DNA from 2 places in the Pseudomonas sp. SG20052 genome. Region 1 is predicted to be linked to the other one. Evidence: riboswitches for the same ligand, from Rfam matches in the RefSeq annotation. Region 1 holds a riboswitch; the other holds the start of a gene.
What was found. Region 1 has a riboswitch for cobalamin ahead of RHP74_RS17235 (CbtB-domain containing protein). Riboswitches for the same ligand answer to the same signal wherever they lie in the genome.
Positions count from the first base shown of each region.

Region 2: another riboswitch for cobalamin. It lies ahead of cobO (cob(I)yrinic acid a,c-diamide adenosyltransferase); the one in region 1 lies ahead of RHP74_RS17235 (CbtB-domain containing protein).

Region 1 covers NZ_CP134498.1:3,766,792-3,771,178, reverse strand. Annotated here, with positions in the region: gene nfuA (Fe-S biogenesis protein NfuA) at 1-46, shown strand, start outside; gene cobM (precorrin-4 C(11)-methyltransferase) at 203-949, opposite strand; gene RHP74_RS17245 (cobalamin biosynthesis protein) at 1,048-1,461, opposite strand; gene RHP74_RS17240 (CbtA family protein) at 1,458-2,162, opposite strand; gene RHP74_RS17235 (CbtB-domain containing protein) at 2,174-2,365, opposite strand; cobalamin riboswitch at 2,484-2,712, opposite strand; cobalamin riboswitch at 2,889-3,103, shown strand; gene cobW (cobalamin biosynthesis protein CobW) at 3,203-4,264, shown strand; gene cobN (cobaltochelatase subunit CobN) at 4,268-4,387, shown strand, end outside.
Region 2 covers NZ_CP134498.1:4,777,400-4,781,786, forward strand. Annotated here, with positions in the region: gene bluB (5,6-dimethylbenzimidazole synthase) at 1-123, opposite strand, end outside; gene RHP74_RS21925 (cobyrinate a,c-diamide synthase) at 120-1,517, opposite strand; gene cobO (cob(I)yrinic acid a,c-diamide adenosyltransferase) at 1,528-2,139, opposite strand; cobalamin riboswitch at 2,219-2,452, opposite strand; gene RHP74_RS21935 (hypothetical protein) at 2,608-3,192, shown strand; gene RHP74_RS21940 (sorbosone dehydrogenase family protein) at 3,260-4,387, shown strand, end outside.

The sequences.
Region 1 (4,387 bases):
ACGCGATGTGACTGACCACACGCAGAAAGAAAACGCCTACTACTAAGTAAGGTGTTCGCTGCGAAATGAAAAAACGGCACCCGTGAGTGCCGTTTTTTTATGGGTGAAATTCACTGGCCCCATCGCGAGCAGGCTCGCTCCCACAGGGGGCTATCATTGGATACCCAATCTGTTTCCGCCGCAGATCCAATGTGGGAGGACCCTATGGCCTGTAGAGATGTGCATGTCCGGCGCGGTACAGCGACGACTCGCTGAATTGATCACTGCCCAACACCCGACCCACCAGAATCAACGCCGTGCGGCGAAATCCCTTGGCTTCAACCTTCGCGGCAATGTCCGCAATCGTCCCCACCACCCAATCCTGATCCGGCCAGGTCGCCCGGTGAATCACCGCAATCGGGCAGTCGGCGCCGTAATGTGGTAGCAACTCCGCCAGGATCTTCTCCAGATGATTGACCCCCAAATGAATCGCCATGGTCGCCCCGTGCTGGGCCAGGCTCCCCAGTTCTTCACCGGCCGGCATCACGGTTTTGTCGGCGTAGCGGGTCAGAATCACACTCTGTGAAATGTCGGGCAGGGTCAGTTCAGCCCCCAAAAGCGCCGCACACGCGGCAGTCGCCGTGACCCCCGGGATGATTTCAAACGCAATCCCGAGTTCACGCAGACAGCGAATCTGCTCGCCAATCGCTCCGTAAAGACTCGGATCACCGGAATGCACCCGCGCCACATCCTGGCCGTTGGCATGGGCGGTCTTGATCAGTTCGATGATTTGCTCCAGGTGCAATTCGGCGCTGTTGACCACCTGTTCGGCACCATGGCCTTCGAGCACGGCGGCGGGCACCAAAGAGCCCGCATAGATGATCACCGGGCAACTGCGAATCAGCCGCTGGCCTTTGACGGTGATCAGTTCCGGGTCACCTGGACCTGCGCCAATGAAGTAGACGGTCATCGTCCGTTCCTTTGAATAAAGAGTCTGTCAGAAAAGGGGCTTGGGCAAGGCTTCAGATGAAGATTGCTCATGATCGAAGGCGGGGATTATCGGGGATCTTACGCAACGCAGGCCAATGCCAGGGTGGCCTGGGCATATTTTTGTCGCGAAATCAGCAGTTTTGCCGGGGCCTGGGCCAAGTGTTCGGCGAGGGCCAGGGCGGCACTTTCCGCCACGCCGTAGCAGCCGGTGCGTTCGAACGCGATGTCCGAATGATGGCTGAGTTGCGGTTTGTAACCTTCCAGTTGCTTACTGCTGAAATACATCAGCGGTAACGCCAGTTGTTCGGCGAGCTCGACCAGGCCAGGCTCATCACGCTTCAGGTCGATACTGGCCAGGGCCTTGATCTGGTGAAGTCCGATTTGATGAGCCTGCAATGCCTGATCGATCAACGCCCGCAGCGTGCTGGCGGGGCAGCCGCGCTGGCAGCCCAGGCCGACGACTAAAGTCGGCGCTGTGCGGGGATCAATCATGCGTGGTATTGGCCATCGCTTTTGCGGCGGAACAACCAGGCGCTGATCAGGCCCAGGGCCAGCCAGAACGCGACGTTGGTCAGCTGCGACGCGATTTTGAACTGCGCTTCCAGCGCTTGCGGAGCGAGCATCGAGTGCACTTCCGGTTGCGGCGCGCCGATCACGTGCGGAACGGCGAGAATCGCCACGCCAAGGATTTTCATCAGCCAGTGACGGCTGAACACGATCAAGGCGATGCCGACCGCCGTGGAGGCGGCTGTACTGATCCACCAGAGTTGCCGTTGCGCCAGATCAGCCGCGGCAGTGCCCGGCAGTTCAGGCGGCAGGCCGAGGGTCGGGGCCAGCACGAAGGTCGCGTAACCGGCCAGGCCCCAAAGCAGGCCCTGGGAGGTTTTGGTCGGTGCACGCAAGGTGTAGAGGCCCGCGAGCATCAGGGCGAAACCGACGGCGACCACCAGGTTACCGCCCGTGGTCGACAGCAGGCGCTGCCAGCCGTCTTCCGGCTCCCAGGCTTCGGCGTCGTGAGTGTGAGCGGCGGCACCGGCAGCGTGTTCGTGAACTTCAACAGCGGCCGGCTCGGATTTTTCGTAGGTTTCGGCCTGCAGAATCAGCGGCGAGACCCAGAAACTTTGCAGCAGGGTCAGCAGCAGGGCGGCCAGCAGCCCTGTGAAACCTGCGGTTTGCGCAATACGCTTGATCATGTCAGCAGGTCTCAATGGCACGGGAAGGCAGAGCTGTGACGGGTGTCGTGCGCGGCATTGTGCACCGCTTCGATGTGCGAGAACCCAGCGAAATACACAAGGCACGCGCCAAGGATCGACGCACACACGGCGGCGGTCAGGCGTTGGCTCAGGGTTGTGGTGGTGCTGGCGGTGCTGTGGTCGGTGCTGCTGATGATCGACATGGCGCATCCCTCTGGTCTGTCAGCGGGTGAATAGAGCGCATGGAAGACCCCTGCGAGTCGGGCGCGCAGAGGTTCAAACAGCGCCCGCCCACCGCGGGTTTGTTATTCAGTGACGTAAAGGTCACTTTGTGTTGCGGGCCGGTCTCCGGGCTCACGAGGGGTCAAGGCTTGCGCCTGAACCTGCAAGCATCACCTTCCCATGCCGAACTGCTGGCACAGTGGATCTGACGCTTCGCTCGCTTACCGTTGCGGGGGCAGCACCGGACTGACATGGCTTGGAGTAAAGCACATGATTCACCGGTTTCCCGTTTCACCCTGTGAAGGGCACCCGTAACAAGGCGTGTAGGAGAGCATGGGCGGGGGTTTGACGTCAATTGGCATGGGTTCTCATTCGATAGCCAGGTGAATTCTTCGCGGGCACGCCTCGCTCCTGTAAAAGCACCGCTGTCCCGCAGGAGCAAGGCTTGCCCGCGAAGGCGCCGGTGAGAGCGCCACAAGACATTGACCCGCCCCCACACCATGCGTAGCCTTGCGCTTTCGAGGTTCTTCGGCATTTGCCGAAGCTAAGAAGGGAACGCGGTCGATGCCGCGGCTGCCCCCGCAACTGTGAACGGTGATGTTCGCTGCCACGCCACTGCAAACCCTGTGCAACGGGTTCGCGGGAAGGCGCAGCGAATGCCAGGTCCATCGACCGGCACACCGTCAGCCAGGAGACCTGCCTCGACACAGATTCTCACTACAACCGGGCGGGGTGATCCGGTGGCGAACTCTTCCGCGCGCGCATCCGTCGCAGCGATTGTCGTCCCGTATGCCCGCCACCTTGCCAAAGGGCATCCGATGAAAACACTGGCCAAACTCCCCGTCACCATCGTTACCGGCTTCCTCGGCTCGGGCAAAACCACCTTGCTGCGGCACATGCTCGACAACGCTCAGGGCCGCCGCATTGCGGTGATCGTCAACGAGTTCGGCGAGCTGGGCATCGATGGCGAAATCCTCAAGCAGTGCTCCATCGGCTGTACCGAAGAAGAGGCCAACGGCCGCGTCTACGAATTGGCCAACGGCTGCCTGTGCTGCACCGTTCAAGAAGAATTCTTCCCGGTGATGCGCGAATTGGTCGCCCGTCGCGGCGATCTCGACCACATCCTCATCGAAACCTCGGGCCTGGCCCTACCAAAACCGCTGGTGCAAGCCTTCCAGTGGCCGGAAATTCGCAGCGCTTGCACCGTTGACGCGGTCATCACCGTGGTCGACAGCCCGGCCGTCGCCGCTGGCACGTTCGCCGCGTTCCCGGATCGGGTCGATGCCCAGCGCAAACTCGACCCGAACCTGGACCACGAATCGCCGCTGCACGAGCTGTTCGCCGACCAACTGGCCAGCGCCGACCTGGTGATCCTCAACAAGGCCGACCTGATCAGCCCTGAAGATCTGGCCCGGGTGCGCCTGGAAGTCGCCGAAGAACTGCCACCGGCCGTCAAAGTCATCGAAGCCAGCAGCGGCCGCGTGCCACTGGACGTGCTGATCGGTCTCGGTGCCGGTTCCGAAGAACACATCGACAGCCGTCACAGCCATCACGATCACCACCACGAAGGTGAAGACGATCACGACCACGACGCCTTCGACTCCATTTCCATCGAATTGCCCCAAGCCGACGAAAGCCTGCTGCTGGACGCGCTGACCCAACTGGTGGTCCAGCACGGCATTCTGCGGGTCAAAGGTTTCGCGGCGATTCCGAACAAACCGATGCGCTTGCTGATTCAGGGTGTGGGCACACGTTTCGACAAGCACTTCGACCGTCAGTGGGGCATTGATGAAGCGCGCAACACGCGTCTGGTGTTGATCGGTCAGGAGCTGGACGCCACGCTGCTTGAAGCGCAATTGCGCGCCGCGCTCAGCGTTTAAGCCATGCACCTGCTCAGGACCCAGCCCGGCGGTTTCGTGTCGGATGACAACATTGCCGACCTTGGACAAACCCCCGCCGAGCTGGTGATCCTGTGCAGCGGCGATTCCAGCCTGGCGCTGCTC
Region 2 (4,387 bases), 1.0 Mb from region 1:
GAGCAGACGCCGCAACAACTCGGGCTCGACGGTGCCGCCGCTGAAGTGGCGCATGTCGCGACGTTCGGCGATGGCTCGGTAGACCGCTTCGCGTTCGGCTTCGGAGAATGCGTTGTCGGTCATGGCCTCTTCGCGAGCAGGCTCGCTCCTACAGGGGTTAGGTGATCCATTGTAGGAGCGACGGTGCGACGATTCGGCCTGCTCGCGAAGGCGGCATCAAGGTCAGGCGCAAAAAGCGCGGCGACTGCGGTGGGATTGGACGGAAAATAAAAATGCACATAAGAGGCGGTCATCCGCCCCTCTCGGTAAACCGCCTCCGCCCCACGCCCGCCGTTCGGACTGAGTCCACGGGCAATCGGCTCAAGTTCGGTGCTGGTCAAGGAATGGTGATAGGTGTGCCCACGCAGTGAACCTTCCGGCAACTCAACCGCTTGCAACGCCAGCGCGGCCAGACGCTTTTGCATCACCGCATCACCTTTGAGCAAGCCCACCAGTTCGGCGCGAGTACCCTCGACATCAGTCAACGAATCGAGCAGGTACAACATCCCGCCGCACTCGGCCAGCAACGGTTTGCAGGCGGCATGATGGGCGCGGATCGCGTCGAGCATCGAGGTGTTCTGTGACAGCGCCACATGGTGCAGTTCCGGATAACCGCCCGGCAGATAAAGGCTGTCAGCTTCCGGTAGATCAGCATCGCGGATCGGCGAGAAGAACAGCAACTCGGCGCCCATGGCCCGCAGCAAGTCCAGGCTCGCGCCGTAGGTGAAGGCAAACGCTTCATCACGGGCCACGGCAATTCGGATGCCTTTAAGCAAAGGCTCGGCGGCGATCACGTCGGGCCCGGCGAACTCCACGGCAGGCGGCAGCGCCACATCGCAACTGCTGGCCAGCGATTCAGCCGCCGCATCGAGGCGCAGGTCCAGATCATTCAACTCGCTGGCCTGGACCAGACCGAGGTGCCGACTGGGCAATTCGATCCCGGTTTCCCGCGACAAGGCGCCGTACCAGCGCAAGCCTTCCGTCAGGCTGCCTTCGAGCAATTGCGCATGACGCAGCGTGCCCACGCGGTTGGCCAGTACACCGGCAAACGGCAAGTCCGGCTGATACTTCGCCAGCCCCAACGCCAACGCACCAAAGGTCTGCGCCATGGCCGTGCCGTCGATCACGCCGAGCACCGGCACACCGAAGTGCCGCGCCAGGTCGGCGCTGGACGGCGTGCCGTCGAACAGGCCCATGACGCCTTCTATCAGGATCAGGTCGGCTTCCCCGGCCGCTTCCCATAACAGACGACGACTTTCCTGCTCGCCGACCATCCACATGTCCAGTTGATACACCGGCGCACCGCTGGCGCGTTCGAGAATCATCGGATCGAGAAAGTCCGGGCCACATTTGAACACGCGGACCTTGCGCCCCTGATTGCGGTGCAAACGGGCCAGCGCGGCGGTGACGGTGGTCTTGCCCTGACCGGAGGCCGGCGCGGCAATCAATACCGCCGGGCAATGACGATGACTATTCATAAAGTGCGGCTCACAACTCGACGCCTTTTTGCGCTTTGATGCCGGCCTGGAACGCGTGCTTGATCACGCCCATTTCGGTGACTGTGTCGGCCAGTTCGATCATCTCTGGCTTGGCGCCGCGACCGGTGACCACCACGTGCTGCATCGGCGGACGCGCCTGCAAATCACTGAGAACCTGATCGAGGTCGAGGTAGCCGTGCTTGAGGGCGATGTTCAACTCATCCAGCACCACCAGACCGATCGACGGGTCACGCAGCAGTTCCTGAGACACCGCCCATGCGGCCTCGGCGGCGGCGATGTCACGCTGGCGGTCCTGGGTTTCCCAAGTGAAGCCCTCGCCCATCACATGAAAACGCACCTGCTCCGGGAAGCGGCGGAAGAACAGCTCTTCGCCAGTGCTGTTACGGCCCTTGATGAACTGCACCACGCCGCACTGCATGCCGTGGCCCATGGACCGGGCAAGCATGCCGAAGGCCGAGCTGCTCTTGCCTTTGCCGTTGCCGGTCAGCACCAGCAGCAGGCCGCATTCGTTCGGGGAGTTGGCGATGCGTTCGTCGATCACCGCTTTTTTGCGCTGCATGCGCGCCAGGTGGCGTTCGTCACGATCAGGGGAATCAGTCATGGGGAGCTCTCCGTTGAGGCTGGATAACGGCGGGCAGGCACAAGAATAGACGGCAACAAGCCTGGCATCGCCCACCGTGATGCCGTTGGATGAATCAGGCCGGTCTCCGGGCTCATGAGCGGCTTGCGCCGGACTGCGCGCCTTCCCATATCGACAGTCGACACAGTGGCTCAAGACGCAGTCTTTACTCATTTACCGTTGCGGGGGCAGCGCCGGGATCATGACTCTTCGTCGCTTGAAGAGAGTCACTCACCGGCTTCCCTGTTTCACTCTGTCGGCTTCGCCACAGAGCACCTGAAACAAGCCGCGAAGGTTAGAGGGTTGGGGGGGGAGCGTCAATTGAAGACAGGGCACGGATTCTCGATAGACTGCCGCCCATCAATAACCTGACGTCAATCTTGCGCCATACTGCCAGCAGTGATATCAAAGCGCCATAAACCCAACAACACAATTACAAGGGTGAGCGACATGCAAGGCATGATCATCAGTAATCCGAAGCTGGAATTCCTGCGACCGGTGCTGGAACGCTGGTTTGACTGTATCGACCGCTTTAACGCCGTGCGCGGCGATAACGACACGCCTTATTGGTACGACGAGAAAGCCAACCTTGGCCTGCTCTGCGCCGCGGCCTGGATGGCGGAAATGGTCACGCTGCAACAAACGCCGACCCGTAAACAGAACGAAGAAGGCGAACGCAACAGCCGCGCCGACCTGTTTATCGCCACCGCCGAAGAACGCGCCTACCTTCAGGCCACTCAACGCTGGCCGAAGGTCAACAGCCTGAACCTGAGCCAGGCGCTGCAGGACATCACCAGCGACGCCAAACGCATCAGCTACGCCAGCGACCTGAAACTCGGCTGCCTGTTCGTTGCGCCACAAAAGGCCCAACAGAGCGCGACCCCGGAAGAACTCCAGGACATGGTCGACGACCTGCAAAAGGAACACAGCTGCGCCGTGGCCTGGTATTTCCCGTACGCCTATCGCAAGTTGCGCAACGAAGCCGGTCACTATCACCCCGGCATCGCCGTGCTGCTCAAGGAAGCCCGCGGCTGACCGGTTGAACCATAGTGTGTCTAAGCTTCTCTATGACTAAGTCAATGCATTCATAGGGAAGTCCAGCATGCGCAAGCCTCAGCTCGTTCTCGTCATCGCGCTCGCCGGAGGGCTCGCCGCCTGTGGTGAAACCTCCAGCCTGCAAGTCTCCGACGGCACCGGCCCGTCACCCAAGCTGCCCGAGCCGAACAAGACCCTGATCCCGACGGTGAATATCGCCCCGGCGATCGGCTGGCCGGAGGGTGCAAAACCCACCGCTGCGGCAGGCACTCAGGTAGCGGCATTTGCCGAAGGGCTCGATCACCCGCGCTGGCTCTACGTGCTGCCCAACGGCGATGTATTGGTGGCGGAAACCAATGCCCCTCCCAAACCCGATGACGGCAAAGGCATTCGCGGCTGGGTGATGGGCAAAGTCATGGGCCGTGCCGGCGCCGGCGTCCCTAGCCCCAACCGCATCACGCTGCTGCGGGACAAGGACCACGACGGCATCGCCGAAACCCGCACGGTGTTCCTGGAAAACCTCAATTCGCCCTTCGGCATGACCCTGGTCGGCAATGACCTGTATGTCGCCGATACCGACCGCTTGCTGCGCTTTCATTATGAAAATGGCGACACCGCAATCAAGTCGCAGCCGATCAAGGTGGTCGATCTGCCGGGCGGCACGCTGAATCACCACTGGACCAAAAACGTCATCGCCAGCAAGGACGGGAGCAAGCTGTACGTCACCGTCGGCTCCAACAGCAACGTCGGCGAAAACGGCCTGGATCAGGAGGAAGGTCGTGCGGCGATCTGGGAAGTGGATCGCGCCACCGGCAATCACCGGATCTTCGCCTCGGGGATTCGTAATCCGAACGGCCTGGCCTGGGAACCTCAGACCGGCGCCCTGTGGACGGCGGTCAATGAGCGCGACGAAATCGGCAGCGACCTGGTGCCGGACTACATCACGTCGGTGAAGGATGGCGGGTTCTATGGCTGGCCCTTCAGCTACTACGGCCAGCACGTCGATATCCGCGTCGAGCCGCAAAACCCAGATCTGGTGGCCAAGGCCATTGCCCCGGATTATGCGGTCGGCCCACATACCGCATCGCTGGGCCTGTCGTTTGCCGAGGGCAACACACTTCCCGCGCAATTCAAGGAAGGCGCCTTCATCGGCCAGCATGGCTCCTGGAATCGCAAGCCGCACAGTGGCTATAAA